DNA from 2 places in the Variovorax arabinosiphilus genome. Region 2 is predicted to be linked to the other one. Evidence: predicted binding sites of a transcription regulator. Region 2 holds the regulator's gene; the other holds the start of a gene.
What was found. Region 2 encodes FliA, which starts transcription of late flagellar genes. Its sites were predicted from a motif close to CTAAAGTTTNNNNNNNNNNNGCCGNTA; they were not measured.
Positions count from the first base shown of each region.

Region 1: the regulator FliA is predicted to act here: its motif matches at 5,405-5,431, upstream of QTH86_RS13305 (FlxA-like family protein).

Region 1 is NZ_JASZYB010000001.1:2,781,364-2,796,824, forward strand. It holds gene QTH86_RS13290 (translocation/assembly module TamB domain-containing protein) at 1-2,639, shown strand, start outside; tRNA gene QTH86_RS13295 (tRNA-Arg) at 2,668-2,742, shown strand; gene QTH86_RS13300 (sugar transferase) at 3,163-3,873, shown strand; gene QTH86_RS13305 (FlxA-like family protein) at 5,559-5,933, shown strand; gene QTH86_RS13310 (hypothetical protein) at 6,085-6,300, shown strand; gene QTH86_RS13315 (hypothetical protein) at 6,367-8,364, opposite strand; gene QTH86_RS13320 (hypothetical protein) at 8,396-8,659, opposite strand; gene QTH86_RS13325 (LysR family transcriptional regulator) at 8,770-9,669, opposite strand; gene QTH86_RS13330 (aldo/keto reductase family oxidoreductase) at 9,773-10,645, shown strand; gene QTH86_RS13335 (TetR family transcriptional regulator) at 10,596-11,270, opposite strand; gene adeC (AdeC/AdeK/OprM family multidrug efflux complex outer membrane factor) at 11,312-12,766, opposite strand; gene QTH86_RS13345 (efflux RND transporter permease subunit) at 12,768-15,461, opposite strand, start outside.
Region 2 is NZ_JASZYB010000001.1:32,248-47,708, reverse strand. It holds gene QTH86_RS00235 (alpha/beta hydrolase family protein) at 1-322, shown strand, start outside; gene QTH86_RS00230 (sensor histidine kinase) at 319-1,368, shown strand; gene QTH86_RS00225 (LytR/AlgR family response regulator transcription factor) at 1,365-2,198, shown strand; gene QTH86_RS00220 (EAL domain-containing protein) at 2,338-3,081, shown strand; gene QTH86_RS00215 (RNA polymerase sigma factor FliA) at 3,086-3,829, opposite strand; gene QTH86_RS00210 (P-loop NTPase family protein) at 3,851-4,735, opposite strand; gene flhF (flagellar biosynthesis GTPase FlhF) at 4,755-7,277, opposite strand; gene flhA (flagellar biosynthesis protein FlhA) at 7,280-9,379, opposite strand; gene flhB (flagellar biosynthesis protein FlhB) at 9,376-10,518, opposite strand; gene cheZ (protein phosphatase CheZ) at 10,672-11,313, opposite strand; gene cheY (chemotaxis response regulator CheY) at 11,316-11,714, opposite strand; gene QTH86_RS00180 (protein-glutamate methylesterase/protein-glutamine glutaminase) at 11,741-12,760, opposite strand; gene cheD (chemoreceptor glutamine deamidase CheD) at 12,817-13,470, opposite strand; gene QTH86_RS00170 (CheR family methyltransferase) at 13,467-14,303, opposite strand; gene QTH86_RS00165 (EAL and HDOD domain-containing protein) at 14,400-15,461, opposite strand, start outside.

The sequences.
Region 1 (15,461 bases), 2.7 Mb from region 2:
TCGCCGAACGCGCCGGCAGCGGCGACCTGAAGCTGGTGCTGCCTGGCGGCAACGCCCAGGTCGCCGGACGGATCGCGCCGGCGCAGGGCCGCGGCCAGATCGACGCGCAGATCGACAACGCCGCCACGCTGCAGCGCTGGGTCGAAACGCTGCCGGGCCTTGGCAAGGTCTTCGCCGGTGCCAGCGCCGACGGCAGTGCGCGCCTCGACGCGCGCTGGGACGGCGGCTGGGAGGCCGTGCAGCGCCGGCTGCAGAACGCGACCACGCCCGCGCCGCGCGGCACTGCCGAACCCACCGTGCAGGCCACGCTGACCGTGCCGCGGCTCGACCTGCGCCTTCCTGCTGCTGCAGTGCCTGCCGGCAGCGTGCCGCCCCCGCCGGCGCTTCCCGTTCAGTTGCGCGGCCTGCGCGCCGAGCTGTCCGGCAGCCTGGCGCAGGCCACGCTGGCGCTGCAGGGCGAGGCGACCCGCGGCACGCAGAAGATGACGCTGGACACCCGCGCCAGCGGTGCGCTCGAAGGCCCCGGCCGCTGGCGCGCCGCGCTGGCCAGCCTGCGCGTGCAGGCCCAGGACAGCACCCGCCCCGGCCCCTGGACCGTGGCGCTGAGCGCGCCGCTCAACGCCAACGTGCGCAGCACCGCCGGCGGCCTCGAAGTCGACACCTCCGCCGGTGGCGCCACGCTGCAGGGGCCGGTGCCCGGCACCGTGCGCATCGACTGGGAGCCGGTGCGCTTCCGCCAGACCGGTGCCACCGGGCAGCGCGCCTTCCGCCTGCAGTCGAAGGGCCGCATGCAGGGCCTGCCGATGGCCTGGGCCGAGGCCATGGACAGCAACAGCTCGCTCGCCAGCATGGGCGTGACCGGCGACCTGATCTTCGACGGCGACTGGGACATCGAGGCCGGCGACGCCCTGCGCGCCGACCTGCGCCTGGCGCGCCGCAGCGGCGACATCCGCGTGCAGGCTGGCGAGGCCGCACTCGTCACCCGCATCGAAAGCCGCGGCACCGGCGCCAGGAGCGAGATCAAGATGGTCAGCGGCACCGGCAACGTCGAGGGGCCGAGCACGCCCGCCGGCCTGCGCCAGGCCGAGCTGCGCATCGAGGCGCGCGGCGAATCGGTGCAGGCCAAGCTGGTGTGGGACAGCATGCGCGCCGGCAACATCGACGCCACCCTCGGCACCCGTGTGCTGCAGCGCGACGGCGGCTGGCAGTGGCCGGCCGACGCGCCGCTGTCCGGTGCGGTCAAGGCGCGCATGCCGAGCCTGGGCGTCTGGTCGATGCTGGCGCCGCCGGGCTGGCGCATCGCCGGCACGCTCGACGCCGATGCCACGCTGTCGGGCAGCCGCACCGAACCGCGCTGGAACGGCACGCTGGCCGCCGACCAGCTCGCCCTGCGCGCGCTGGTCGAAGGGCTCGACCTGCGCGACGGCCGGCTGCGCGCCACGCTGTCGGGCCACCGTGTCGACATCACCGAATTCACGCTCAAAGGTGGCCGCGGCAGCAGCGCGCGCATCGCCGGCCAGAGCGGCAACGTCAGCACCACCGCGAGCGAAGCGGCGCGCGACGGCGGCACGCTGTCGGGCACCGGCCAGATGAGCTGGGGCGCGGTGCCCGCCGGCAGCGGCGCGTCGGGCATCCGCATGGACATGCGCGCCCAGTTGCGCAGCCTGCGCCTGCTGGTGCGCTCCGACCGGCAGATCACGGTGTCGGGCGACCTGCAGGCGGGCCTCGCCGACGGCCAGTTCACCGTGCGCGGCAACATCGACACCGAGCGCGCCGTGATCATCCTGCCCGACGAGAGCGCACCCAGCCTGGGCAGCGATGTGGTCGTGCGCTCCGCCGCCAAGACCGCCGAAGCCGCTGCCACCGCGCAGCGCGACGCTGCCCGTGCCAGCGCGGATGCCGCCAAGCCACAGACCGCGAAGGCACCCGACGTGGCCGTCACCTTCGATCTCGGCAAGGACTTCGCCGTGCAGGGCCGCGGCATCACGACCCGGCTCGAAGGCAAGCTGGACATCCGCAGCACGTCGCTCACCGCGCCGCCGCGCGTCACCGGCGAGGTCCGCACCGTCAAGGGCCAGTACCGCGCCTACGGCCAGCAGTTGGACGTCGAGACCGGCCTGGCGCGATTCAACGGCCCGGTCGACAACCCCTCGCTCGACATCCTGGCGATCCGGCCGAACATCACGCAGCGTGCGGGCGTGCAGGTCACGGGCACGGCCCAGTCGCCGCGCGTCAAGCTGTATTCAGAGCCGGTGCTGTCGGACGTCGAGACGCTGTCGTGGGTGGTGCTCGGCCGCGCGTCGGCCAGCAGCGGCGGCGAGTCGATCCTGATGCAGCAGGCTGCGCTCGCCCTGCTCGGCGGCCTCGGCAAGGGCGGCTCGGGGGGCAGCCTGGCGAGCCGGCTGGGCCTGGACGAGATCGGCTTCAAGGGCCCGAACCCGGGCGGCGAACTGCGCGAATCGGCCGTCACGCTGGGCAAGCGCCTGTCGAGCGATTTCTACGTCACCTATGAAAGCAGCCTGACCGGCATGCTCGGTACGCTCTACATCTTCTACGACCTGACCCAGCGCCTCACCCTGCGCGGCCAAGCCGGGATCCAGAGCGGCGTCGACCTGATCTACACGCTGAAGTACGACTGACGAACTGCTAAAGTCGCCGCTGCCCAGCGTCCTCGTAGTTCAATGGATAGAACGGGGTCCTCCTAAGACTCAGATACAGGTTCGATTCCTGTCGAGGGCACCAAGGCCAGACCAGGCCGGATCACCGACCCTGTAAAACCAGCAAAGTCTTGCCGCAGCGGCAACGTTATGCCGGATTTCAAACACGGCAACTTCAAGCCCCGCAGAGGTCGACTCAAACGCTGACCTGGAGCGCAGACGCATTCATGATGCGCGGGAGGCCAACTCCTCTGAACGTTCATTTCGCCCCGGCTTCGAGCGATCGCAAGAGCTGAGATGAGCCGGGAATCAAACCGGTACCAATCTGCGGTGGGCACCGGGCAGGACGTGACGCTGGAAGTCGTATCGCAAAACGCACGCGTCTAAGCAGCGGCGGTCGAACGCGAAAATTCAGCCTTTAGTCCTACATCGAGCAAGCCGCGCATGCGGGACAACGCAATGTGATTTTTTCACATTCTTTGACGTACCGCTCGTAAGCCGACCCATGCGACCTGATTTCGACTTCTTCGCCGTTTCGCGGCCTGTCCAAGCACCGAAGCTTGTCAGTTGTCCGGACGAGGCGAGCCCTTATTGTTTGACAACGTCACAACGCGTCGCGAAGCGCGCGCTGGACATTGCGGGCGCCTTATTTTTTCTCCTGAGCTTCGGCCTGTTCTACGTTGCCATCGCGTTGGCAGTGCGTCTGTGCATGGGTGGCCCGGTGCACTACTGGCAAAACCGTATCGGCCAGGGCGGGCGAACGTTTCGCTTCTACAAATTTCGTTCGATGGTGGTGAACGCCGACGAGATCCTGGAACGGCACCTCGCCGCGAACCCAGAAGCGCGCGACCAATGGAACGCATTCCAGAAGCTTGCTGATGACCCGAGGATCACGCCGCTCGGCAAAGTGATGAGGAAGTTCAGCATTGACGAGCTTCCGCAATTTTTCAATGTGCTCAAGGGTGACATGAGTCTTGTGGGCCCCCGGCCTTGCATGACGCGCCAGCGCACGCTCTACGGGCCACATTGGAACCGCTATTGCGAGATGCGACCGGGACTGACGGGGTTATGGCAGGTGAGCGGTCGCAACCGGCTTTCCTATGCCGCCCGCGTCGAGCTCGACATGACTTACGCATCGCAGTGGTCGCTTTGGCTGGACGTCAAGATTCTCGCGCGGACCGTCTGGGTTGTCCTCAGTAGCGATGGATCGTCGTAAAGAACGTGGCGCCGTGGACGGGCAGCGGCGCTTCGCCAGAAGCGGACCTTTGCGCCTTTCACGCGGCTGCGGCGATCAACTGGATCGTGTCCGTCGCGCTCTTCTTGGCATTTGTCTTGCCGTTCTTGGCGACCGTTTGCCCGCGAGGGCTGGAAGGCTTCGGGATCGCTTCCCAGGAGCTCCGTCATGACGAAGTTTTGCAGTTCATGCCATACCGAGAACCGCGACAGCGCGCGCTTTTGTCGCGGATGCACAGGCAGGTTCTCTGGCATCAAGACGCCCGCCACCGCGTTTGACTCCACGCGGCGCGACGCGGTGCTCGTCGCGGCGCCCCTGGAGACCCGGAAGATTTCCGCCCCGGCCACACGTCCATGGAAGGCAAGCGAATCACGCTGGCGATGGCTCCCGGTGCTGATGGGCATAGACGTGTCGGTGGTGTGGTTGGTGCTGGCACTGACCGTCCTGCAAGGCAGCTTCATGCTCTGGTATTTGACTCGGCCGACCCCATCGGCGTACTTGGAGAGTCCGACGAGGACAAACGACGAGCCCTCGACTCACTCTGCTTCGCTGGCGGTGGCGCCTGCGCTGCAGCTCGTGCCAGCGTCCAGCGCTCAGCCGCAAATTTCCACTGCTGCTGAACCGCAGTCTGCCGTTGAACCCCCGGCGCTCACGACGGCGCACTCCGCTGCGCCGGACATTCCCTCTGTTAGATCAGGCGCCTTGGACTCGCTGGACATGTCCGGTGTCGAGGCTTCTTCGCCTGCGAGACCAACGCCGGACGAGCGTTCCAGCCCACCCTCCCTCGACAGCGGTGCGGTACGCGGAGAGCCGGCGGAGTTGCCGACGCAGAAGGCACTCGTCCGACGTCAGCGCGTGGCCGCGGTACGCGAGGAAGGAGTGCGGCGACAGAGCTCTCGCACGGCGCCAGTTGCCCGATCACCAGCGCCGACCCGTCAGGAACCGGTGCCTTCGGCCGGCTGCGATGCGCGGCTCAGTGCCCTGTGTGGACCGCCGCCCTCCTCAGCCGAGGTTGCGCCTGCGGCATCAGGCAGCGCCGCCCCTTCGTCGGCGTCGGCCGGCGCCGCTGCCGCGACCAGTGGAAACCCGTTGTACAAGGTTTTTGACGCCCTGCGCACCCTTGGAACGGCGATGGCATCGAGCGGGAGTAGCGCCGCAAGCCAAGGCGCAGTCGGCGGCGACGGCGGTGGTGCGGCTGCAGACGCCGGCCTTGGCGCCGGTGCTGCCGCAGGCGCGAGCGCAGGTGGCTCTGGCAGCGGCGGCCCGGGAGGCGGGTCTGGAGGAGGCGGCGCGGGTGGCGGGGGCTCCGGAGGCGGTTCTGGTGGCGGAGGCTCAGGGGGCGGTGGTGCCGGAGGCGGTGGATCTGGCGGCGGCGGAGGGGGCTCCGGGGGCGGAGGCGGCGGAGGCGGTGGAGGCGGAGCTGGGGGCGGGGGAGCTGGCGGCGGACGCTGATCCATCGCGCAGCGCGCACCGCACCACGCGGACGACCTCAGGCGGCCGGCCTGGGCGCCGAATCAAGTTCGGCAAATTCGGGCCGGACGGCGGAACGAAAACCAGCGGCGGACCAGCGGCACGCTTTCACGTTGGTGGTCAAGCGCCACTCAGTGCGATGTCCGCGTGTCAGCCCTTCAGAACCATCACTGAAGTGCCGATAGAGACTCAAATTCATGAAGGAAGAAAACGCAATGGTCCAGGCGATTGGCTCAGCGGCAGCGACGCCTGCGCGCGGCGGTAACTCAGGCAGTCAGATCGCGGCGCTGCAGAAGAAGTTGGTCGTGCTGCAAAAGCAGATCCAGGACACGCAGTCGACCTTGATCGGCGCCCCTGAAGGCCCCGCGCGAGACGCGATCAAGATGCAGCTGGACCTGCTGGCGCAGCAGATGCAAATGATCCAGCAGCAGATCTCGGACCTGCAGCGCCAGCAGGCTGCAGCCAGCACCGCGCGCCAAATGGCACAGGTTCGCTCCCACGAGACCGAGCGGTCCAAGTCAGCCGATGCTGGGGAGGGTGCGCTGGGCACGCAGGTGGATATTTACGTCTGACCAATCGCCGGCAGCTTCCCCTGGACGCCGCGCCGAGGGCCAAGCATCGAACAGCTGCGCGTTCGCGCTCGCATGTGAACTACTGCGCACGTCTCGCACGAATGAATACTTTGGTTAACCAAATGTCAGCGGCGTAGCTAAACTTGGTGACATGAGTTCGCCATCACCGCACGAGAAAGACTGGGATACCAACTTCGGCTGGTGGATCGACAAGCCTCAGAGAGACGCGCGGCCCGCAGCGCGCTTTCGCACCTACGAACCGAGCCGGCCGCCAAGGCGCGACCGGGTCTGGGGTGAGGCGGCGCTCGTCGTCGGCCTGGCACTCGCCCTGGTGCTGTCACTGATCTCCCTCGCAACCCGGTCCTAGGCGGACAGGGGGGCAAATGAGATCTGCCCCAACCGATGGGGCTTGATCACTCGATAGCCGCTGCGCTCAATTGATGTTCGCCCCCGCCGCGTGGAACGGCTTGCCCGGCAGGTCGTAGCCGCCGCCATACTCGAAGGGCTTGCCGTCGAGCAGCGTGCAGCCCTGCGGCGCCGGGCAGATCGTCCACCCGTCCTGTGTGCCGTAGGTCCATGCGATGACCGGGCCGTAGAGGTAGTTGCGCACCGTCTTGCCGCCGTAGTCGGCCAGCGTGAGGACGTAGCTCTCGGTGCCATGGTTGGCAGCGTCGTCCGAGGCGATCGGATCCACGATGCGGCTGTCGGCCAGGGTCTTCACGGTGCGTGCGCTGCCGAAAGTCGCGTCGAAGCTCACCAGTTGCGCCTTGCGCTCGCCGCGTGAGGTCACCCAGTAGGAGCGGTCGTGCTTCAGGCCCAGCGGCCCGAAGAGCGCCGTGGTCTCGTTCCAGCCGCGCTCCTTGACGTAGGTGATGTCCGTGGGGTTCCTGCCGACCTCGACCGCGAACTTCTCGACGATGTCGGCGGGCTTGCCGACGGCCTTGCCGGCCTGGTCGAGGTAGGCGGTGCCGAGGTCGAACACCCGCAGCCGGCCCTCCTGCGTGGCGATGAAGGCGCGGTACGGCGCCGTGAGCCCCAGCTTGACGGCCGTGGGCCGTGCCGGCAGGTCGATCACCTTCACCACGGTCGGCACCTGCGCCGGTGCGGCGCTGAAGGCGTAGGGCCATTGGTTCGGCGCCTCGCCGCGGCTGGCGATCAGCGCATGCCATCTGGCCTGGTCCTGGCCGAGGTACTGGGCACGGTAGTACTGGAACAGCGGGCGCAGGTCGATGAAGGCAGCGCGCTTCTCGTTCTTGCTGATCACCACCGCCATGCCGGTGCGCGCGATCGCCAGACTGCGCTCGTCGCCGTCGAAGTACTGGGCCCGGCGCTCGGCGGTGTCGATGTCGTTCGCCCAGAAGTCGCGCACGATCTCGTAGTCGCCGTGGCTCTTGCCGGTGCTCACGCTGATCTCGGTGGGAGCCTTCAAGGTGTCGGGCAGGTCGACGTAGCCGATCACCTTGGCCGCGATGTAGTTGCCCAGGCCGGGGAAGCCGTGATACATGCGCCGGGCGCTGCCCCAGTTGCGTCCCCAGTCGCGTTCCTTGGCGGGGTCGCACCACTGGCAGCCATCGGCCAGCGCCACCACCGCAATCTGGCCGCGCACCGCCGCCGTGTCCCAGACGGTGACCAGCGCGAACTCGCCGCTGTTGGTGACCGCGATGGCGGTCGGCACCTTGCCGTCGGCCAGTTTCACCCGCATGCGGTTGTGCGCGGTGTTGGAGCCGACGCCCATCAGCCAGCCGTTGGCGAAGACGGCGATCGAGTTGGTGCACCAGCCGCCGCGGCCGTAGCACTTGCCCACCGCCACCGGCTTCTGGTCCATGGCGATGGTCTGCGCCGCGGCCTCGATGTTGCCGTCGTTGGCGCCACCGTCGCGCGCGAGGCCGTCGTAGGTGGTCCACGAATGCTCGGGCTTCACGGCGACCACGTCGTGCGCGATGCCGAACTGCTGCAGGCTGGCGACGCCGAAGTACTTCTTCGGGAAGAACGACGGCGGAGGCACCGCATCCGGCACGTAGGCTACGTTCACGATCGACGAGCTGAAGTCGCCCGGCTCCTTCGAAGTCGCGCGGCCGATCTGCCATGTGCCGCACCAGCCGCCGGGCGACACGCAACTGCGGTTGCTCCAGCCGAGGCGAACCGAGATCGGGTCATAGCTCTTGTCCGGCCGCTTGCCATAGGTCACCGTCGCTGCGGGATAGCCAAGGTCCGCGGCGCTCGGCCCGTAGCGATAGGCGATGCCGACCTCCGTGCCCATGGCGGCGGCCGTGGCACGGTACCTGGCCGCATCGACGCGACCGTTCGTCAGCACATCGCCGGGCATCTCCGCATCCGCCGGTCCGGTTCGCGCGGCAGCAGGGGCCTGGCCGAAGGCCGCGCCGACGGTGAGACAGGCCGCCAGTGAGACGAGCGCTTTGATCAGGGGCATGGCGCTCATTCTGCGGCCGGCATCGCTGCCGCTATCGCTTGTCCTTCACCCCTTCGGCGACCTGCGTCGCGTCGGTGCCCTGACCATCGCCCGCCTCGCCCGAACCCGGGTAGTCGCGGGCCTTGTGCTGTTCGCGGCCCATGCGGCTTCCGTCCATCGGGTCGTCCTGGCCGATGGCGCGGTTCTGCTCGATGTTCCGGCCGGAGGCAGGTCCGCGGTCGCCTGCGCGGGCTTCGTTCATGTCCTTTGCCGTCGTGGGTGCGGGAAGCGTCGTCTTGTCGGAGCTCGATGTCATGGCAGATCCTTTTCGTTCGGGTTGGATGCTCACGACCTTGACCAGACCTCGCGCGACCTCCAGCCGGAGAACAGGGCGTGCGCACGTAGGCAGGGCTCACCGGTCGGTTGTCAGTGTTCCATCTCCCGCACGAAGTCGACCAACGCCCGCAGCGGTGCCGGCAGGTGCTGTCGTCCCGAGAAGTAAAGGAACGGCCCCGAGAAGCTCGGCCACCATGGCTCCAACACGGGTTCCAGTTCGCCGCGATCGATGAATGGACGCAACCAATCCTCGAAGAGGTAGATGACGCCGCTGCCCGCCACAGCCGCGTCGACGGCGAGGTCGACGGTCGCGCCCAGGCCGACGATCAGCGGCCCGGTCGTGTCGACCTTGACCGATTCGCCGTCGCGCTCGAACTCCCATGCCGGCATCGCCCCGCTCGCGAAGCGTCCGCGCAGGCAGTCGTGGCCGAGCAGTTCGCGCGGATGCGCGAGGCGGCCGCGGCGATCGAGGTAGGCCGGCGATGCGGCGGCCGCGAAGCGCTGCACGCGCGGGCCGATGGGCACGGCGACCATGTCCTGCTCGAGCCGCTCTTCATAGCGGATGCCCGCGTCGGCCCCTTCGGCCAGCACGTCGACGAAGCGGTCTTCCGCGATCACCTCGAGGCAGATGTCGGGGTACTTCGCGAGAAAGGGCGGCACGATGCGCGGCAACACCAGCCGCGAGGCGCTCACCGGCACGTTGAGCCGCAGGCGGCCCGCCGGCTGGTCGCGAAAGCCGTTGACCACGTCCAGCGCCGCGTGCACCTCGCCGAGCGCGGGCGCGAGCCGCTCCAGCAGGCGCGCGCCGGCATCGGTCGGCGCCACGCTGCGGGTGGTGCGATGCAGCAGCCGAACCCCCAGCCGGGTTTCGAGCCGACGGACCGCATCGCTCAGGCGCGAGGCGCTGGTGCCGGCCACGCGCGCGGCGTTGCGGAAGCCACCCTCGCGGGCGACGGCCAGGAAGGCGGTGAGGTCTGCCAGATCGTCCATGGACTGTCCTGATTTCTGCACGGCCTGTGCAGATTGCAGTGGATTGTCGCGCAGTGCCTGCGCTCCTAGATTCATGACACACCACTTCCCGAAGGACCACACCATGACCCGCATCGCTTCCGCCGGCACCTACCGCCTGGGCACCCGCACCGTGAATCGCCTGGGCTACGGCGCCATGCAACTCGCCGGCCCCGGCGTGTTCGGCCCGCCCAAGGACACCCCCGCCGCGCTCGCCGTGCTGCGCGAAGCCATGGCCCTCGGCATCAACCACCTCGACACCAGCGACTTCTACGGGCCGCACATCACCAACCAGCTCATCCGCGAGGCGCTGCATCCCTACCGCGACGACCTGGTCATCGTCACCAAGGTCGGCGCCATGCGCGGCGACGACGCCTCGTGGCAGCCCGCCTTCTCCGCAGCGGACCTGGAACGCGCGGTACACGACAACCTGCGCCACCTCGGCCTGGACGTGCTCGACGTGGTGAACCTGCGCGCGATGTTCGACGTGCACGGCCCGGCCGAAGGCTCGATCGAGGCGCCGCTGACGGCGCTGGCCGAACTGCAGCGCCGCGGCCTGATCCGGCACATCGGGCTGAGCAATGTCACGCCGGCGCAGATCGAACAGGGCCGCCGCATCACGCCGATCGTCTGCGTGCAGAACCACTACAACCTCGTGCACCGAGGCGACGACGCCCTGATCGACCAGCTCGCCGCCAGCGGAACCGCCTATGTGCCCTTCTTCCCGCTGGGCGGGTTCACCCCGCTGCAGTCGGGCGCGCTCAACGACGTGGCCGCACGGCTGGGGGCGACGCCGATGCAGGTGGCCCTCGCGTGGCTGCTGCGCCGTTCGCCGAACATCCTGCTCATTCCCGGCACGTCGTCGGTGGCGCATCTCCGGGAGAACCTGGCGAGTGCGGCGCTCGAGCTCAGCGATGAAGACCTGGCGACCCTGAACGGCCTGTCGACGCGTCGCTGAAGCGATCGCCCCCGGCGCTGCCGGCGCCGGCCATGAACAGTTCGAGGCACAGCGGCGAGGCGTTCTGCCGTGCGGCGGCCGCCTCACTCGCATAGTCGGACAGAACGCCGATGCCGACTGCATGCAGGCAGCGTGCGACCGACGCGGGGCGCAGGCCGGCGCGCAGCTGACCGCGGCGGTGCGCGATGGCCATCACGCGACCGAGGCGCCACACGGTCTCGGCCAGGGCGCCTTCCACACGCGCCATGGCTGGCGCAGGCAGCTCCGACTCGACGCCATGGCGCAGCACGATCTTCACGGCGCGCGATTGCCAGGGGTCGGCCATGCAGCGCTCGATCTGCCGGCACAACTGCTCGCGCAACAGTTCGAGCGGCTGCGGATGCGCCTCGTAGGCCGCCACGTCGCCACCGATGTCCAGCGGCCAGCGCACGCCCTCGACGAGCTCGGTCACCAGCGCGGCCTTGTCGGCGAAGTGCCAGTACACGGCGCCGCGCGTGACGCCGGCACGCGCCGCCACGTCTTCCAGACTGGTGGTGCGCACGCCGCCCTCGGCGAAGGCCGCGAGCGCGGCCTCGAGCACGCGGGTACGGGTGCGGTCGGCTTCGGCCTTGGTGTGTCTCACCACGGTGCAAGCTCGGTGGGAGGCGGCGGCATGCGTCGCGTCGATCAAGGCTGCGCGGCGGCGGAAAGCGTCGCCACCGGCGTGCCCGTCGTCTCGACCCAGCCGCCGCCCAGCGTCTTGTAGAAGGTCACGAGGTTGGTGAAGCGCGACAGCCGCGTGCTGATCAGGTTCTGCTGCGCCGTGTAGAGCGAGCGTTGCGAATCGAGCACGCTGAGGTAGCTGTCGACGCCGCGCTTGAAGCGCGCGTCGGACAGGCGGTAGCTGTCGGCCGTGGCATCCACCAGCGCCTGCTGCGCCTTGAGCTGGCGCCCGAGCGTGCTGCGCTGCGCCAATGCGTCGGACACCTCGCGAAAGGCGGTCTGGATCGCCTTCTCGTACTGCGCCACGGTGATGTCGCGCTCGGTCCTGGCGATGTCGAGGTTGGCCTGGTTGGCGCCGCCGTCGAAGATCGGCAACGAGATCTGCGGCGAGAAACTCCAGCTGCCCGAGCCGCCCTTGAACATGTTCGACAGGCTCGCGCTGGAGCTGCCGGCCGAGGCGGTGAGGCTGATGCGCGGGTAGAAGGCGGCGCGCGCGGCGCCGATGTTGGCGTTGGCGGCCTTCAGGTCGCGCTCGGCCTGGAGGATGTCGGGGCGGCGCTGCAGCAGGTCCGACGGCAGGCCGGGCGGGATGCTGGCCAGCGGGTTGGCCGCGGCCGTCGCGCCGTCGGGCAGGCCCTTGGGCAGCAGGTCGTCCGGCAGGTCGGCGCCCACCAGCAGCACGAGCGCATTGCGGTCCTGCGCCACCTGCGCGGTGTACTTCTCGACGTCGACCCGCGCCGTCTCGACGCTGGTCTGCGCCTGCCGCAACGTGAGCGCCGAGGCCACACCCAGGTCGAAGCTGCGCTGGTTGAGCTTGTAGGTGTTGCTCTGGCTGGCGAGCGTGTCCTGCGCGAGCTTGAGCTGGTCCTGGTCGGCGGCCAGGGTGAGCCAGGCCGTCGCGACCTCGGCCACCAGGCTGATCTGCGTGCTGCGGCGCGCCTCGGCGGTGGAGAAGAACTGCTCCAGGGCCTGGGCGTTGAGGCTGCGTACCCGGCCGAACAAGTCGAGCTCGTAGGCACTGAAACCGAGCGTGGCGCTGTAGCTGTGCGAGACGGTCGGCTGGCCGCTGATGGACAGGTCGCCCGGCGTGCGGCTGCCGCTGCCACTGCCGCTGGCGTTGACGGTGGGGAACAGCGCCGCGTCCTGCACACGGTAGGTCGCGCGGGCCTTCTCGATGTTGAGCGCGGCCACGCGCAGGTCGCGGTTGTGGGCCAGCGACAGCTCGATCACGCGCTGCAGCAATGGGTCGGTGAAGACATCGCGCCAGCCGATCTCGGCCACCGGTTTTGTGGCAGTGCCACCGGTGTCGCCGGAGAAGGTGGTCGGCACCGGTGCGGCCGGCTGCTCATAGGTCGGCATCAGGCTGCAGCCGGCAAGGAAGGCGGCGAGCGCCAGGGGAGCCCATGTGAAGCGGGACATGTCAGACACCTTCCGAAGCGGCCGCAGCCGATTGGTCATGGGGGGCCGCCGCGCCCGGCGCGGCCGGCTTGCGCTGGTTGAACAGGCCCACTACGAGGACGAAGAACAGCGGCACGAAGAAGATCGCGAGGACGGTGCCGGACAGCATGCCGCCGATCACCGCCGTGCCCAGCGCGTGCTGCGCACCGGCGCCGGCACCGCTGCCGAGCACCAGGGGCAGCACGCCCAGGATGAAGGCCAGCGAGGTCATCAGGATCGGGCGCAGCCGCATGCGGACGGCCGCCAGCGCCGCGTCGACCAGGCTCATGCCCTCCTCGTACAGATCCTTCGCGAACTCGACGATCAGGATGGCGTTCTTCGACGCCAGGCCGATGGTGGTGAGCAGGCCCACCTGGAAGTACACGTCGTTCATCTTCCAGGTCAGCATCGCCCCGAGCAGCGCGCCGAACACGCCCAGCGGCACGACCATGATCACGGAGAACGGGATCGCCCAGCTCTCGTAGAGCGCGGCCAGGCAGAGGAACACGATCAGGATCGACAGCGCATAGAGCACGCCGGTCTGGCCGCTCGACGCCTTCTCCTGGCGCGACAGGCCGGTCCATTCGTAGCCGATGCCCGGGGGCAGCTTGGCCACCGCGGCCTCGACGATGGCGAGCGCCTCGCCGCTCGATGCCGTGCCCGGCAGGGCCATGCCCAGGATTTCCACCGACGGCACGCCGTTGTAGCGCTCCAGCCGCGGCGAGCCCGACGTCCAGCTCGCCTTGGAGAAGGACGTGAAGGGAACCATGGTGCCGGCGCTGTTGCGCACGTACCAGCGGTCGATGTCCTCCGGCAGCATGCGGTACCTGGCGTCCGCCTGCAGCATCACCTTCTTCACGCGGCCCTTGTCGATGAAGTCGTTGACGTAGCTGCTGCCCCAGGCCGCCGAGAAGGTGTCGTTGATGTCGGCCATCGTCAGGCCCAGCGCGCCGGCCTTGTGCGGGTCGATCTCCAGGCGGAACTCCGGCGTGTCCTCCATGCCGTTGGGCCGCACCGCCACCAGGCGCTTGTCCTTCGACAGTTCGCCCAGCAGCTGGTTGCGCGCCTGCATCAGCGCCGCGTGGCCGAGGTTGCCCCGGTCCTGCAGCATCAGGTCGAAGCCGGTGGCGTTGCCCAGTTCGGCCACGGCCGGCGGCGCGAAGGCGAAGACCTTCGCATCGCGGATCGTCGCGAAGAAGGCGCTGGCCTTGGCCGACACGCCGGTCACGCTCAGCGCGTCGCCCTTGCGTTCGTCCCAGGGCTTGAGCTTGACGAAGGCGAAGCCGGTGTTCTGGCCGCTGCCCGCAAAGCTGAAGCCCGACACGGCGAACACACCGGCGACCGCGTCCTTCTGGTCTTCCAGGAAGTGGTGCTCCACCTGCAGGATCACCTCGTCGGTGCGTGCGGCGGTGGCGCCGGGTGGCAGCTGCATCAGCACGAACATCGTGCCCTGGTCTTCGTCGGGCAGGAAGCCGACCGGCAGTTTCATGAAGCCGAACACCACCGCCGCCAGCAGCACCGCGTAGACGACCATGTAGCGCCAGCCCTTGCCCAGCATGTGGCGCACGACGCCCTGGTAGCGGCCGTTGCCGCGGTCGAAGCTGCGGTTGAACCAGCCGAAGAAGCCGGTGCTCGCCATGGCGTGGCCCTTGGGCACCGGCTTGAGCAGGGTGGCGCACAGCGCCGGCGTGAGCACCAGCGCGACCAGCACCGACAGCGTCATCGCCGACACGATGGTGATCGAGAACTGGCGGTAGATCACGCCGGTCGAGCCGCCGAAGAAGGCCATCGGCACGAACACCGCGGCCAGCACCAGGGCCACGCCGACCAGCGCGCCGGTGATCTGGTCCATCGACTTGCGCGTGGCCTCCTTCGGTGACAGGCCTTCTTCCGTCATGACCCGCTCGACGTTCTCCACCACCACGATGGCGTCGTCCACCAGCAGGCCGATGGCCAGCACCATGGCGAACATCGTCAGCGTGTTGATGGTGTAGCCGAACATCGACAGCACGCCGAAGGTGCCCAGCAGCACCACCGGCACGGCGATGGTCGGGATCAGCGTGGCGCGGAAGTTCTGCAGGAAAAGGTACATCACCAGGAACACCAGCACCACGGCCTCGATCAGGGTGCGCACCACCTCTTCGATCGAGATGCGCACGAAAGGCGTGGTGTCGTAGGGCTTCTGCACCTTCATGCCCTGCGGGAAGAACTTGGCGAGCTCGTCCACGCGGGCGTCGATGGCCTTCACCGTGTCGAGCGCATTGGCACCGGTGGCCAGCTTGATGGCCAGGCCGGCGGCCGGCTTGCCGTTGTAGCGGCCGACGGTCGCGTACGACTCCCGGCCGAGCTCGATGCGGGCGACGTCGCGCAGGCGCACCTGCGAGCCGTCAGTCTGGGTGCGCAGCAGGATGTCTTCGAACTCCTGCGCGGTCTTCAGCCGCGTCTGCGAGGTGATGGTCGCGTTGATCTGCTGGTTGTTCGTCGCGGGCAGGCCGCCGAGCTGGCCGGCCGAGACCTGGGCGTTCTGCGCCGTGATCGCCGTCTTGACGTCGATCGGCGTGAGACTGAAGTTCGCGAGCTTGTCCGGGTCGAGCCAGACGCGCATCGCGTACTGGGCGCCGAACAGCGTGGTGTCGCCGACGCCTTCGACCCGGCTGATCGCGTCCTGCACGTTGGC
Region 2 (15,461 bases):
CGCGGCGGTGCCGATGGCGGCGACGGTCGACATGGCCTCGCTGGCGCAGCCGCGCGTGCCACTCGGCCTGGTGCGCGCCGGCAAGGACGCATGGCTCGCGCCGCGATGGCACATCGACGCGGTGCGCGCCGTCTGCAAAAGCTGCACGCTGCTGGCCGACATGGCGGGCGGCGGGCACGGCTCGATCCTTTCGCCGCAGCTGCCCGACCTCCCGCCCAGGGCCGCGCGCCTGCTGAATGACCCGCCGGGTTTCGACCGCGCGGCGGTGCCCTTGGCCTACGCGGCCATCACACGCTTCTTCATCCAGAATCTGGCGCCATGAACATCCGCTGGACCGATGTCGCGCGCCACTACCTGCAGGTGGTGGCGTTCTGCTTCGCGGTGGCGGTGGTGACCAACCTGATCTGGCCGGCCAAGAGCTACCTGATGCAGGTCGGCTACGCGCTGTCGGTCGGCACCATCACCTGGGCCGTGATCGAGTTCGGCCGCTTCGTGTTCGACCAGAAAAACTGCCACAGCGACGGCGCGGGCGGGCATGGCTGGCCGAAGGGGTGGCGCGGCCTGCTGCTGACCGGCGTGGGCATCGGCTGCGGATTCATGTTCGGCGACCCGATCGGCGATTTCCTGTTCGGCTTCAGGACCGTGAACACGCCGCGCGACAACCGGTTGAGCCTGGCCGTCACGATCATCGCCGGCGCGATCGGCAGCTTCTACTTCCACGCGCGCGGCCGGGCCGCCACCATGGCCGCGAAGATCAGCGCGGCCGAGCGCGATGCGAGCGAAGCCAAGCTCAAGTTGCTCGAGACGCAGCTCGAGCCGCACATGCTGTTCAACACGCTGGCCAACCTGCGCGCGCTGATCACGCTCGACCCGCCGCGTGCCGTGGCGATGCTTGACCGGCTCGACAGCTACCTGCGCGTGACGCTCGCCGGCTCCCGCGCGCTGTCGCATCCGCTCTCGGCAGAGTTCGCCCGCCTGTCGGATTACCTCGCGCTGATGCAGGTGCGCATGGGTCCCCGCCTGCGCTACACGCTCGACCTGCCGGAGGATCTGCGGGACCTGCCGGTGCCGCCGCTGTTGCTGCAGCCACTGGTGGAGAACAGCATCCGGCATGGCCTGGAACCGGCCGTCGAGGGGGGCGAGATCACCGTGCGTGCACGCGCGACGAGCGGGCACCTGACGCTGGAGGTGTGCGACACCGGCGCCGGGCTCGACCCCGATGCCTCGCCGTCGCCCGACGGCGGCTTCGGCCTGACGCAGGTCAGGGAACGGCTGGCTGCCGCCTACGGCGACCGGGCCGCCCTGCGGTTGTCCCCCTTGCGCGACGGCGGCACCTGCGCGAGCATTTCGTTCCCGGTGCCCACATGAAGCCCACTGCTCTCATCGCCGAGGACGAGCCGCTGTTGGCGCAGGCGCTACAGGCGGAACTCGCCCTCGCCTGGCCCGACCTGCAGGTGATCGCCAACGTCGGCGATGGCCGCAGTGCCGTGCGGGAGAGCCTGCGCCTGCTGCCGCAGGTACTGTTCTTCGACGTGCGCATGCCGGGCCTGGACGGCCTGGCGGCCGCGGCCGAACTGGCCGATGTCTGGCCGACCGACGAAGCGCCGCTGCCGCAACTGGTGTTCGTCACGGCCTACGATGAATACGCGGCCCGCGCCTTCGACGCCCAGGCCATCGACTACGTGCTCAAGCCGGTGCAGCCCGATCGCCTGAAGCGCACGGTGGTGCGGCTGCAGAAGGCGCTGGCGCTGCGCCGCTCGGCCTCGCTGCCGAGCGAAGACATCCTGGCCAGCACGCTGGCGCAGTGGCGCAAGCTGCTGAGCGTTGCCGGTGGCTCGCTCGGCGCCACCGAAACCAGTGTGCCGCTGAAGTTCATCGCGGCAAGCCAGGCGGGTACTTCCGGCGCCACGGTGCACATGGTGTCGATCGACGACGTGCAGTATTTCGAGGCGGCCGACAAGTACGTGCGCGTGCTCACCGCCGCCGACGAATATCTCATCCGCACACCCTTGAAGGCGTTGCTGCCGCAACTCGATACCGGCGTGTTCTGGCAGGTGCATCGCGCGGTGGTCGTGCGCAGCGATGCGATCGAATCGGTGCACCGCGACGACGCCGGCAAGCTGTCGCTGAGGCTGCGCGGACGCCGCGAGGCGATCCCCGTCAGTCGGCTCTACGCCCACCTGTTCCGCGCCATGTGAGCGCCGGGGCACGGCGTGCCCTTCAGTTTCTGCACCCGGCGCCGATAAGCCTGATGAGCCCTTCGGCAGCGGCCGCGCTCGAGCGCCGGCCATGGCATCGCGGACGGTTTTTCAATGCAGCCATGCGGGTATCGATGTGATGGAAACTAATTCAATGTTCGGCAGTGGCGGCGCGCCGGCCTTCAGCCCCTTCACGATGGCGTTCCAGCCGATCGTGGACGTGGTGCGTCACGAGGTCTTCGCCCACGAGGCGCTGGTGCGGTCGCCGGGCACCTCCTGCGTGGCCGCGCTCTTTGGCGACCTGCAGCCCGCGCAGCGCTATGCCTTCGACCAGGCCTGCCGGGGCAAGGCGATCGCGCTGGCCGGCTCGCTCGGCATGGAATCGCGCCTGAGCCTGAACATGCTGCCCAATGCGCTGGCGCGGCCGGAGGACTACGCGTCGCAGACGGTGCTGGCCGCCGAACGCAGCAACTTTCCGATCGATCGCCTGATGTTCGAAGTGACCGAAGGCGAGCAGATCGCCAACGTGCCGCACCTCACCGACGTGCTGCGCGCCTACAAGCCGCGGGGCCTCACGTCGGCCATCGACGACTTCGGGGCGGGCTTCGCCGGCATCGAGCTGCTCGCGATGTTCCAGCCGGACGTGGTGAAGATCGACATGCACCTGGTGCGCGACATCCACACCGACCGCGTGCGCCGCACCATCGTGCGCGGGCTGGTGGGCATCTGCCGCGAGCTCGGCATCCGCGTCGTGGCCGAGGGCGTGGAGACGCGCGAGGAGCTGCAGGTGCTGCGTGGCTTCGGGGTCGAGCTGTTCCAGGGCTACCTGTTCGCGCGCCCGCAGGTCGAGGCGCTGCCGGTCATCGACTGGCGCGCCCTCTGAGACCTCAGTCCTCCTTCAGCTCGTCCTTCAAACGCGCACGCAGCCGGCTGATCGCCTGGCTGTGCAGCTGGCACACGCGCGACTGGCTCACTTCGAGGATGGCGCCGATCTCGCGCAGGTTCAGCTCTTCCTCGTAGTAGAGGTTCAGCAGCAGCTGATCGCGCTCGGGCAGCGTGGAAATCGCATCGATCAGCTGGTGGCGAAAGCCGCTTTCCAGCAGTTGCGCCAGCGGGTCGTTGCTGGCGCCGCGATCGTGGCTCGCCGCCTGCGCATGCATATCGATGAAGGGGTTCTCGGCCTCGCCCTTGGCGAAGTCCTCGACGTAGAGCAGCTGGCAGCCCTGCACGTCCTGCAGCAGCGACTGGTAGTCGTGCAGCTCCATCTTCATTTCCTTGGCGATCTCGCCTTCGGTCGGCGGGCGCCCGAGGACGTGCTCCAGCTTGTGGATCGCCTTCTCGACGGCGCGCGCCGACTGGCGCAGCCCGCGCGAGCCCCAGTCGCTCGCACGCAGCTCGTCGAGCATGGCGCCGCGGATGCGCTGGCTCACGAAGGTCTCGAACTGGGCGCCCTTGCCCTCCTCGAAGCGGCTCGACGCATCGAGCAGGCCGATCATGCCAGCCTGGATCAGGTCGTCGAGTTCGACGCTGGCCGGCAGCTTGGCCAGCATCTGCAGCGCGATGCGCCTCACCAACGGCTGGTGCTGTGCCAGCAGGTGGGACTTTTCAATGGTTCCCTGTGCGGTGTACACGCGTTCCCTTTCGATGGGGGTTCAAAAACTGCTGCCCTGGAAGGCAGCGGCGGGATGGGAAGCGGCATGCGCCGCATCGATGGCGCCGTCGACGATGCGATGGCCCTGTTCGGCCGCACGCGATCGCAGCACCTTGGAGCGCCACGGCGAGCGCCACAGCTCGTCGGCGATGCGGCGGAAGTCGACGGCGGCGGGACTGGTCCCGTAGGCCTCGACCACGGTCTGGTACAGGCGACGGGCGTCGGCCTGGTGCGGGTCGGCGCGCACCAGCCCGCCGTCCTGCAACGACACCGCCAGGTGCCGGCTGCCGGTGTTGACGAGGTTGGTCAGCATCTGCTGGGCCGAGTCGGCATCGCGCACGCCGTTGAAGATCAGCCGCGCCTGCTTCAGCGCATGCGCATAGTGCAGTCGCTTGATGCCGGCGTAGGCAGCGGTCACGGCGCTCGGCGTGGGCTGGAGCACCAGCACCAGCTCGTCGGCCATCTGCGCCAGGGGCAGCAAGCGGCCCTCGTCGTCGATCGCCGCGTCGATCAGGATCGCGCCGCCCTGGTAGAACTCGCGCGGGTCGGACGTGGCCACGGCCGGGTCGGGCGGGGCCGGCAGCACGTGCACGCCGGAGCCACTGGCCACCGCCGCGCCGGCACAGCGCAGGCGGTGCTGGGCCACGTCGGTCCAGGTGCCCAGCGCATCGATCGCCCACTGCGCGCAGACCGAGCCCGCGCGCGCCGCATGCTGGTCGAGCAGCAGCACGTTCTTGCCCTGGAGCACCAGTGCAGCGGCGATGTTCATCGCGGTCGTCGTGGCCCCGGCGCCCCGCGCCATGCTGGCCACCGCGATCACCCGCGTTGGCGCCGGCGCCAGAAGGCGCCTCAATCCGTCGGCCTGGTCTGCGACCTGCTTGCTCATGCCCGTGTCCTCATCCGAGTCATCCCAACTGTTCCAGCGGCTTCGACGTCTGCGTCGGCGCCGTGGATTCCGTTCCCAGCGCTTCGAGCAGCAGGAACAACTTGCCCATGCCCGCGTACAGGGCGTTGCCCGTGAGCGGACGGCTGGCGCGCGCCGGGCGGCCGCTCAACTGGTTCAGCAGCATGCGTGTGCGATCGGCCCATTCACCGTCGGCACGCAGCAGGCGCCACACGGTGGTCGTCATCTGACCGGCGATCAGCACGCGCTTCATCATGTGCGGGTCGCCCAGTTCGCCCAGGCCGCCGACGAGCTGAACGCCCTGGCGGATCAGGCGGAAGCAGGGTTCGTTCTCGTTGGCCCAGGCCTGCCACTGCGCCAGTTGCGTGCCGGTCACGTCGCCGCCCAGGTTCGACAGCGCATAGCTCTGCTGCAGCAGCTTGCCGCTGCGGGCGTCGACGATGCGGGTGACGACGCAGCGCAGCGTCGGCATGTCGGCGCGGGTCAGGCCCGATGCCGCGGCGGCGGCATTGAAGCGCAGCAGCACGTCGCACTCGGCCTCGGACTGCAGCACCGGACGACCGCCGAACTGCACCGTGCGGGGTTCGGCGAAACGATGCTCGAGCCGCGCGAGCGTGCGGCCGGCACCGGTCGCGGTGTCGGTCACGGCCGTGGAGGCCACGGCGCGCGCCAGCCAGCGCTGGCCCTGCGCCTGCCACTGCAGCATCGTCTCGGCCGTCGGCAGCTTGGTGAGCACGTGCACCAGCGACTTGCCGAAGTCCTGCTGGCGCAACCACTGCACCTGGCGCAGGCCGGGCCGGCGCACGGCGTCGGCACTGGCGGTCGACAGCCAGCCGTTCGGCGCGGCCAGCGGCTGGCCGGTGCGGTCGGACAGCAGCAGGCTGGTGTGGCATTCGTAGGCGTCGTCGCCTTCGGAGCGCAGGCCCACCTGGCTGCTCAGCGCCAGCACATGGCCGCGGCAACCGGCGGCGACTTCGCTGCGGGCGTGCACCAGCAGGTCGTCCATCACGGTGCGCTGGGCCGCGCCCTCGTCGCCGGCCTGGCGCCACAGGCCGCGGGCCCGCTCGAACCCGATCTGCGCGCCGGCCAGCGCGCCGGCGGCGGTCGCGAGTTCCTGCGCGTCGTGCGCCATGGCGCGAATGAGGTTGTGGTACTGCGAGCGCAGGCGGTCGGCTTCGGCCTGGGCCTGCACGGTCTGGGCCGACGGGGCACCCGGCTCCTCGCTGCTCTCGACTTCCGGCGGCACGAACAGCGGGCTGTGGCGACGCGGCTGGAACACGCTGTCGATCAGTTGGGCGCGGTCGGCCGGCATCAGGTTCTCGGGCACCTTCTGGCCGCAGGAGATGTAGTGCACCGGCAGGCGGTGGCGGATCACGGTGTCGATCAGCGCGCCGGGGTGCGTGGCTTCGTCGACCTTGGTGAAGATGCAGCCGGCCAGCTCGTTGCCGCCGTTGCCGTTGCGGTAGGCGTGCACCACTTCGTTGAGCGTGTCGCCGTGGCTGGTGGCGTTGAGCAGCAGCAGGCGCTTCACGGGGCGGTGGCTGGTGCACAGCATCGCGATCTGGTCGGACACGGCGCGGTCGCGCTGGCTCATGCCCACGGTGTCGATCAGCACCAGATGCTTGTCGCGCAGGTCCTGCAGCACCAGGTGGAGGTCGGCGCTGTCCTTCACGGCGTACACCGGCACGTCGAGGATCTGGCCGTAGATGCGCAGCTGCTCGTAGGCACCGATCCGGTAACTGTCGGTGGTGACCAGCGCCACCTTGTCGGCGCCGAAGCGCATGACGCAGCGCGAGGCCAGCTTGGCGGTCGTGGTGGTCTTGCCCACGCCCGTCGGCCCCATCAGCGCATAGACACCGCCCTGGCGGAACAGCGCGTCTTCGTCTTCATGCACCGGCACGGCGCGGATCAGTTCGCTGCGCGCGTAGGCCATGCCTTCGGCATAGCTCTGGCCGGCCGGCATCTTCTCGAGCATGGCCCGCGACAGCCGCGCGGAGAAACCGGCACCGAGCAGCGTGCGCAGCACGCGGCCGCGCACCGGGTCGCGGCGCTGCTTGTCGTTCCAGACCACGCTGGCGAGCTGCTCTTCGAGCATGCCGCGCATGGAATGCAGTTCGTTGAGCACGGAGTCGTCGGCAGCGACCGGGGCCGGCGCCACCGAGGGGGCGGCCACCAGGGGCGCGGCCGGCGTCATCGGTGCGGCTGCCATCGGTACGACGGGTACGGGCGCCGCGCGCAGCGGTGGCGGCGCGGCGGGGAGCGTGGCCTCCGGCGTGGACGGGAAGCCGATGTGTGGCCGCGTCGGCGCAGCGATCGCCGGTGCTGCAGCCGCGGGGCTCGCCACCTGCGCGACGGCCGCGTTCACGTCGCCCTCGGCCATGGCCACGATCTCCACGCCATCAGCGGAAGCGCGGTTGGTCAGCACGATGGCCTCGGCGCCGAGGGCCTCGCGAACGAGTCGCAGGGCCTCGCGGCTGGTGGCGGCGACAAATTTGCGGGCAGTGGTACGCACGTCGTGGGTCATGGTCAAACTCTTCCTCCAAGGGTGGCGGTGATCTTGATGTTGCGGCTGTCAGGGATCTCCGAATGGGAGAGCACCTTGAGTTGGGGCAGGCTGCGTCGCAGGAAACGGGCGAGCAGCACGCGCAGGCTGTGTTGCACCACGAGCACCGGGGCGAGGCCCATCTGCTCCTGGCGCGCGATGGCGGCCTGCGCCTGGCGCAGCAGGTTGTCCGCCAGGCCGGGTTCGATGCCGCTGTTGCTGCTCATGGCCTGCTGCAGCACGCCGTCGAGCGAGCCGTCCAGGCCGATGACCTGCACTTCCGAGTCGCCCGGGAAGAGCTGCTGCACGATCGCGCGGCCCAGGGCCAGGCGCACGAGCGAGGTGAGTTCGGTCGCGTCCTTGACGGTCGGCGCGTGCTCGGCCATCACGTCCAGGATGGTGCGCATGTCGCGGATCGAGACTTCCTCTTCCAGCAGGTTCTGCAGCACCTTGTGCAGCGTGCTGAGCGACAGCACCTTGGGCACCAGGTCCTCGGTGAGCTTGGGTTCGGTCTTGCTGATCTGGTCGAGCAGCTGCTGCACTTCCTGGCGGCCGAGCAGGTCGGCCGCGTGCGTCTGGATCAGGTGGTTCAGGTGCGTGGCCATCACGGTGCACGCATCGACCACCGTGTAGCCCAGGATCTGCGCCTGCTGGCGCAGGCTGCCGTCGATCCACACCGCCGGGAGGCCAAAGGCCGGGTCCTGCGTCGGCGTGCCGGCCAGCGTGCCCGAGACCTGGCCCGGGTTGATCGCCATCCACTGGTTCGGGAAGGCTTCGCCGCGGCCGATCTCCACGCCCTTAAGGCTCACGACGTAGCTGTTGGGCTTGATCTCAAGGTTGTCGCGGATGTGCACCACCGGCACCAGGAAGCCGATGTCCTGTGCGATCTTCTTGCGGATGCTCTTGATGCGGCCGAGCAGTTCGCCCTTTTGCGACTGGTCGACCAGCGGGATCAGGCGGTAGCCCACTTCCATGCCCAGCGGGTCGACCAGCGCGACGTCGTCCCAGGTGGCTTCGGCCGTGTCGGGGTTCTGGGTCTGCACGGCGGCCTGTTCGGCAGCCACCTGCTCGGCACTCGGAATGGCCGCGATGCGCTGAAGGCCCTTGCGTCCCATCCAGACCAGCGCGCCTGCGATCAGCAGGAAGGCCAGGTTCGGCATGCCCGGGATCATGCCCAGCAGGCCGACGATGCCGGCCGTGAGGAACATCACGTTCGGGTTCGAGAACAGCTGCCCCGTGAGCTGGCTGCCCACGTCTTCGTCGGTCGCGACGCGCGAGACGATCACGCCGGCCGCGGTCGAGATGACCAGCGCCGGGATCTGCGCCACCAGGCCGTCGCCGATGGCCAGCAGCGTGTAGGTGGTCGAGGCCGTCTGGAAGTCCAGGCCGTGCTGCAGCATGCCGACGACCAGCCCGCCGATGATGTTGATGATCATGATCAGCAGGCCGGCGATGGCGTCGCCACGCACGAACTTGCTGGCACCGTCCATGGAGCCGTAGAAGTCGGCTTCCTGCGCCACCTCGGCACGACGCTTGCGCGCCACGTCTTCGCCGATCAGGCCGGCGTTCAGGTCGGCGTCGATCGCCATCTGCTTGCCGGGCATCGCGTCCAGCGCGAAACGCGCGCCGACTTCCGCAATGCGGCCTGCGCCCTTGGTGATCACCATGAAGTTGATGAGCACCAGGATGATGAACACCATCACGCCCACGGCGAAGTTGCCGCCCACCAGGAAATGGCCGAAAGCCTCGATCACCTTGCCGGCCGCATCGGGGCCGGTGTGACCGTGCATCAGCACGACGCGGGTGGACGCGACGTTCAGCGACAGGCGCAGCAGGGTCGAGAACAGCAGCACGGCTGGGAAGGCCGCGAAGTCGAGCGGCTTCATGGTGTACATGCTCACCAGCAGCACCATGATCGACACCGCGATGTTGAAGGTGAACAGCAGGTCCAGCAGGAACGGCGGCAGCGGCAGCACCATCATGCTCAGGATGAGCACGATCAGGATGGGGCCGGTCAGCCCCTTGAACTGTTTTGCATCGAGCATGCCCTTGGGCATGCGCAGCAGTCCGGCGAGTGAATTCATGCGGCGCTCACGTTGTATTGAAGCTCGGAGGGAACAGGCAGGTCGGTCGGCGTGCGCGGCGCATCACCGCCCTCGTCCTTCCAGCGCTTGAGCTGGTAGACCCAGGCCAGCACTTCGGCAACCGCCGTGTACAGGCCCGCGGGAATCTCGTCGCCCAGGCGGGTGTGCTTGAAGAGCGCCCGGGTCAGTGGCGGCGCCTCGAGCACGGCCACGTTGTGTTCCTTGGCCAGCTCGCGGATGCGCTGGGCCACCAGGTCACTGCCCTTGGCCACGACACGCGGCGCACGCATGTCGCCATCGCGGTACTTCAGCGCCACCGCGAAGTGCGTCGGGTTGGTCACCACGATGTCGGCCTTGGGCACCTCGGCCATCATCCGGCGCTTGGCGACCTGCTGCTGCATGCGGCGGATGTTCGCCTTCACATGCGGGTCGCCTTCGCTTTCCTTGTGCTCCTGGCGCAGGTCCTCGCGCGACATGCGCAGCTTCTTGGCGTGACTCCAGAGCTGGTAGGGCACGTCGATCATCGCCACGATGACCAGCGTGGCGGCGATCACGGCGCAGTCGACCACGATCATGCGGATGGCGTGTGGCAGCGCGCGATGCGCCGGCTCGCCCATCAGCGCCACCATGTCGCCGACGTGGCCTGAGATGACCCACCAGGCCACCAGGCCGACCAGCAGCGACTTCGCCAACGCCTTGGTCAGCTCAGCCAGCGACTGGGTCGAGAACATGCGGCCGATGCCGGCCAGGGGGTTGAGCTTGCCGAAATTGGGCGCGATGGCCTTCGTCGAGAAGAGCCAGCCGCCCAGGATGATCGGGCCGACCAGCGCGGCCAGCATCATCATCCCGAAGAACGGCGCGATGGCCAGGAGCCCCTCCAGCACCATCGACCCGGCCTGGGTCAGCATGTGGGAGGCATCGAAGGCCGACTTGCGGTCAAATTGCAGGCCGTGCTGCAGTGCACCGCCGAAGGTGGTGCCGAGCGAGCTCGACGTGAGCCAGAGCCCGGAGATGCCCGCCCCCAGGATCACCAGGGTCACGAGCTCGCGGGAGCGGGCGACATCGCCGTCCTCACGCGCCTTCTCCAGGCGCCGCGGGGAGGCTTCTTCCGTCTTCTCGAGATCGCTTTCCTCAGACATTCTTGCTCCGGACCGGCATGCGCGAATCGCGCCTTGCACATGACTGAATTATTGAATTCAGTCGTCCGAAACAATCGGTCGATCAAGCCCCCGAACCCCCCGCTTCTCGCACAATGAGCCGCCCGGGCAACGGGACGGCCGCCGCTTTCCCGCCTAGAAACCCAGGCTCGCCAGCAGGTCGTCGACCTGCGACTGGTCGCTGACCGCATCCGGGTTGCCGGCCACGACCTGCGGACCGTTCTGCAGGCTCGTTGTCTCCGCCGGACGCCGATCGGCGGGCACGTTGTCGATCAGGACCTGGAGCAGCTGCGTCTCCATCTCGTTGACGACTTCCATCATCTTCTTGATCACCTGCCCGGTCAGATCCTGGAAGTCCTGGGCCATCAGGATCTCCATGAGCTGCGAGTTGATCGCGCTGGCCTTCTCGGGCACGGCGCCCAGGTAGCTGCGCGTGTCCTCGACCAGACCACGGGCCTGGTCGAGCTCGATCGGGTTGGCGAACCAGGCGTCCCAGCGCGACGTCAACCCCTTGGCCGAGCGGGCCAGGTCTTCCTGCAGGGGCTGCGCCGCATCGACCGCGTTGAGCGCCCGGTGGGCGGCGCGCTCGGTCATGTCGACGACATACTTGAGCCGGTCCCGGGCATCGGGAATGGCCTGCGCGGCCTTTTCCACCTGCTTGTCGAGCCCGAGCTCGCGCATGCCTTCGCGCAGTTGACGCGTGAGATGGCCGATGCGACCGAGAAGTTCTTCGGCTGTGTTTTGGTGTTCTGCTGTTGCCAGCGCTTCGGTTGACATGATCAGGCGGCCTCTTTGGCGAGCTTCTCGAAGATCTTGGTGAGCTTGTCCTCCAGCGTCGCCGCCGTGAAGGGCTTCACCACGTAGCCGTTCGCGCCGGCCTGGGCCGCCGCGACGATGTTCTCCTTCTTGGCCTCGGCGGTCACCATCAGCACCGGCAGCTTGCACAGCGCGGGATCGGCGCGGATGGTCTGCAGCATCGTCAGGCCGTCCATGTTGGGCATGTTCCAGTCCGACACGACGAAGCCGAAGCCACCGCCCTTGAGCTTCTCGAGGCCGGCGGCGCCGTCTTCGGCTTCGTCGACGTTGAGGAACTCCAGCTCTTTCAGCAGGTTGCGCACGATGCGCCGCATGGTCGGGAAGTCATCCACGACCAGGATCTTGATGCTCTTGTCAATCACGATATTTCACTCCACAAAGTCGTTCATCAAACACGGTTGGTCCGCTCGCCGAAGGTGCGCAGATGGGTCAGCACACGCCGGCACATTTCTCCCAGGGGGGCCACTTCGTCGGCGGCGCCGATCGCGATCGCCTCGCGCGGCATGCCGAACACCACGCAACTCGCCTCGTCCTGCGCCAGGGTGTGGGCACCGGCCTTGCGCATGCGCAGCAGGCCCTCGGCACCGTCCTTGCCCATGCCCGTCAAGAGCATTCCGATGGCGTTCTTGCCGGCATACTTGGCGGCCGAGTCGAACAGCACATCGATCGACGGGCGGTGCCGGTTCACCGGCGGTTCCTGGTCCAGGTGCGCCACATAGTTGGCGCCGCTGCGGCCGAGCGACAGGTGGAAGCCGCCGGGCGCGATGTAGGCGTAGCCGGGCAGCACGCGCTCGCCGTGCTCCGCCTCCTTCACATGGATGCGGCACAGCGAATCGAGCCGCTGCGCGAAGGACTTGGTGAAACCGCCGGGCATGTGCTGCGCGATGAGCACCGCCGGCGAATCGGGCGGTAGCGGTTGCAGCACTTCGCGGATGGCTTCGGTGCCGCCGGTGGAGGCACCGATGATGATCAGCTTCTCGGTACTCAGCAGCGGGCTGCGCAGCAGCGACTCTTGCGGCACATCGGCCGCCTTGGCCGAGGGCTGGCGCGCGGCGATGATGCGCGCGCTGGCGGCTGTCCGGATCTTGCCCGCGATCAGTTCGGTGTAGTTGAGCAAGCCGTCACGCACCCCCAGGCGGGGCTTCGTGACGAAGTCGATGGCGCCTAGTTCGAGCGCGCGCAGCGCGATCTCCGAGCCGCGTTCGGTCAGCGACGACACCATCACGACCGGCATCGGCCGCAGGCGCATCAGCTTCTCGAGGAACTCCAGGCCGTCCATGCGCGGCATCTCGACGTCGAGCGTGAGCACGTCCGGGTGGGTGACCTTGATGAGGTCGCGTGCCACCAGCGGGTCGGCCGCGGTGCCGACCACCGTCATGTCGGGCTGGCTGTTGATGATTTCGGTCATCACGCTGCGGATCAGTGCCGAGTCGTCGACACACAGGACCTTGATCTTGTTCGTGCTCACAGTCTTCCTTTGTTCCTGGCCCCGGACAGCGTGGCCGTGGCTGCGGTTTTCTCGGTGCCCAGCACGCGCGGCGCCACGATCTGCCGCAGCAGTTCGCCCTCCTCGCGCTGGACCAGTTGCACGTCCGTCTGTGCGCGCAGCTTGCGCACGCTGGCCTTGCCCGTGGAGGGCACGAAACAGACACGGCGCGCGTGCGGGCCGCGCAGGTCCTGCGCCGCAACCACGATGCGTTGCTCGGCCAGATAGCGCAGCACGAAGTCGGCATTGCGGTCGCCGATGTTCAGCGTCGTCATGTTCGCCAGCACTGCGCCGCCGCCGAAGACCTTGGCCTGCAGCCGCTCGCGGCGCGCGCCGGCGCGCAGCATCTCGGCGATCAGGACGTCCATCGCATAGGTGCCGTAGCGCATCGACTCGCGCGCATCGCGAGCGGTGCGGTCGCTGTCCTCGGGCAGCATGAAGTGGTTCATGCCGGCGATGCCGGTGTCGACGTCGTGCAGGCAGGCCGCCACGCACGAGCCGAGCACCGTGCTCAGCACGGTGTTGGTGGTCGTGACGTAGTACTCCGCCGGCAACAACTTCACCGCCATCTGGTTCAGATCGCGGTCGAAGTAGTGGTGGCTGGCGAGCGCACTCGACGCCGAAGGGTTCATGCTGGCACCGCGCTCTTCGTGCGCACCACCGAATACACGGTATGGCCCAGCGACTTGAAGCTCTGGTTCACCAACGACGCGTTCTCCGAATGCCCGGCGAACAGCAGCCCGCCCTGTTTGAGCAGCGGCAGGAAGCGCTCGAGGATCTTGTTCTGCGTCGGCTTGTCGAAATAGATCATCACGTTGCGGCAGAAGATCGCGTCGACCGGCTCCTTGACCGCCCACGAGGCGTCCAGCAGGTTCAGGCGCGAGAACTTCACCAGTTGCGCCACCTCGGGCTTGATGCGCACGCGACCGGCATTGCCGCCAGTGCCCTTGTTGAAGAAGCGGCGCAGCCGCTCGGGCGACAGGCGTTCGACCTGCTCGAGCGTGAACACGCCGGCCGCCGCCTTCTGCAGCACGGCCGTGTCGATGTCGGTGGCGATGATGCGGGCCGAGGCGGCCTTCTGCTCACCCAGCGCCTCGATCAGCGTGATCGCGAGCGAATACGGCTCCTCGCCGGTGGAGGCGGCCGCGCACCAGATCGTCACCGGCTCGCGCGTCTTCTTCACATGCTCCGCGAGCACCGGAAAATGGTGGGCTTCGCGAAAGAAGGACGTGAGGTTGGTCGTGAGCGAATTGATGAAGGCCTGCCACTCGCCCTCGTCGTTGCCGGCCTCCAGCATGGCCAGGTAGGTCGCGAATTCGGGAATGCCGAGCTCACGCAGACGTCGCGACAGACGGCTGTAGACCATTTGGCGTTTCTGGTCGCCCAGGGCGATGCCCGCACGGCGATGAATCAGCGTGCGGACCTTGGCGAAATCGCTGTCGGTGAAGGTGAATTCGGTGCTCAAGGGTGCCTCGGGTTGTGGGAATCAATGTACTGGGCGTTCACTGGATTCGAGCGTCCGATCAGAGGGGCCAAAGCCGCGCTTTTCAGGCAACGCGGCCTAGGCCACGTCCGCTCCGGCCCCCACGTCCTGGGCCCAGGCCAGCGCCATGAGATGGGCGCCGTTCACCTGGTCCTGGCTCAGGAAAAGTTCTTCCGACAGCTCGGCGGCGAGCGCACCGTCCGACTCGCAGCTCTCGGCCAGCGCCAGGAAGGCGCCGTACACACCGCTGCGCCGCAGGATCGCGTCCTGCACCGGCGTGGGCAGATGCACGTGACCGAGGATCTCCTCCATCGGCACGCCGAGCAGTTGATCGATCAAGGACAGCATGCCCACCACGAAAAGGTTGTCGGCTTCGGCCGGCGGCAGCAGGCCCTGGCCGAGCAGCTCGACGAAGCGGCCGCGGATGATCGCCTTCTTCGTCATGTAGGGCGTGCCCGCCGTGCTGTGGCTGCTGGCCAGCAGCATCGTCAGCCAGCGGAACATGGGCGTGTAGCCGAGCATCGACACCGCGTGCCGCAGCGAATGGATCTCCACGCCGCCGCCGATGGCCGGCGAATTGATGTGGCGCAGCAGCCGGTAGGTCAGGCGTGCGTCGAGCTTGAGCGTCGCCTCGATCTCGCGCGTGTCCTCGTTGCGATGGATCATGCGCATGAGCTTCACGATCAGCTGCGCATCGGGCTGCAATGCATCGACGAGCTGGCCCACCGGCAGCAGCGGGAAGCCGCCGTCGACGAAGGCCTTCATGTGGAAGTTCGCGGCGGCGTCGAGGTCGCCGAGGTCGTGGATGCGCGTCGCCACCCACTGCACCCGCAGCGGGTCCGGGCCTTCGCTCATCCGCGCCAGCACCAGCGGGTTGACCGTTCCCACGTCCATGTGCGTGACGATGCGCCGCAGCTCCGGGTCTTCCGGAACCTCCGACGCGCCGCACAGCATGAAGCCGAAGCCCTGCTCGCGCAGGTACAGCAGCATCGGGCGCGCATCCGCATCCGACATGTCCTGCAGCGACATGCACAGCACCATGTGCTCCGCCGGCAGTTCCTGGAGTTCGCTCGCGAAGAGCGACTCGATGGTCGCGTCGACGAACAGCTCCATCTCGTCGAGGGCCCAGGCGCGGCCGTC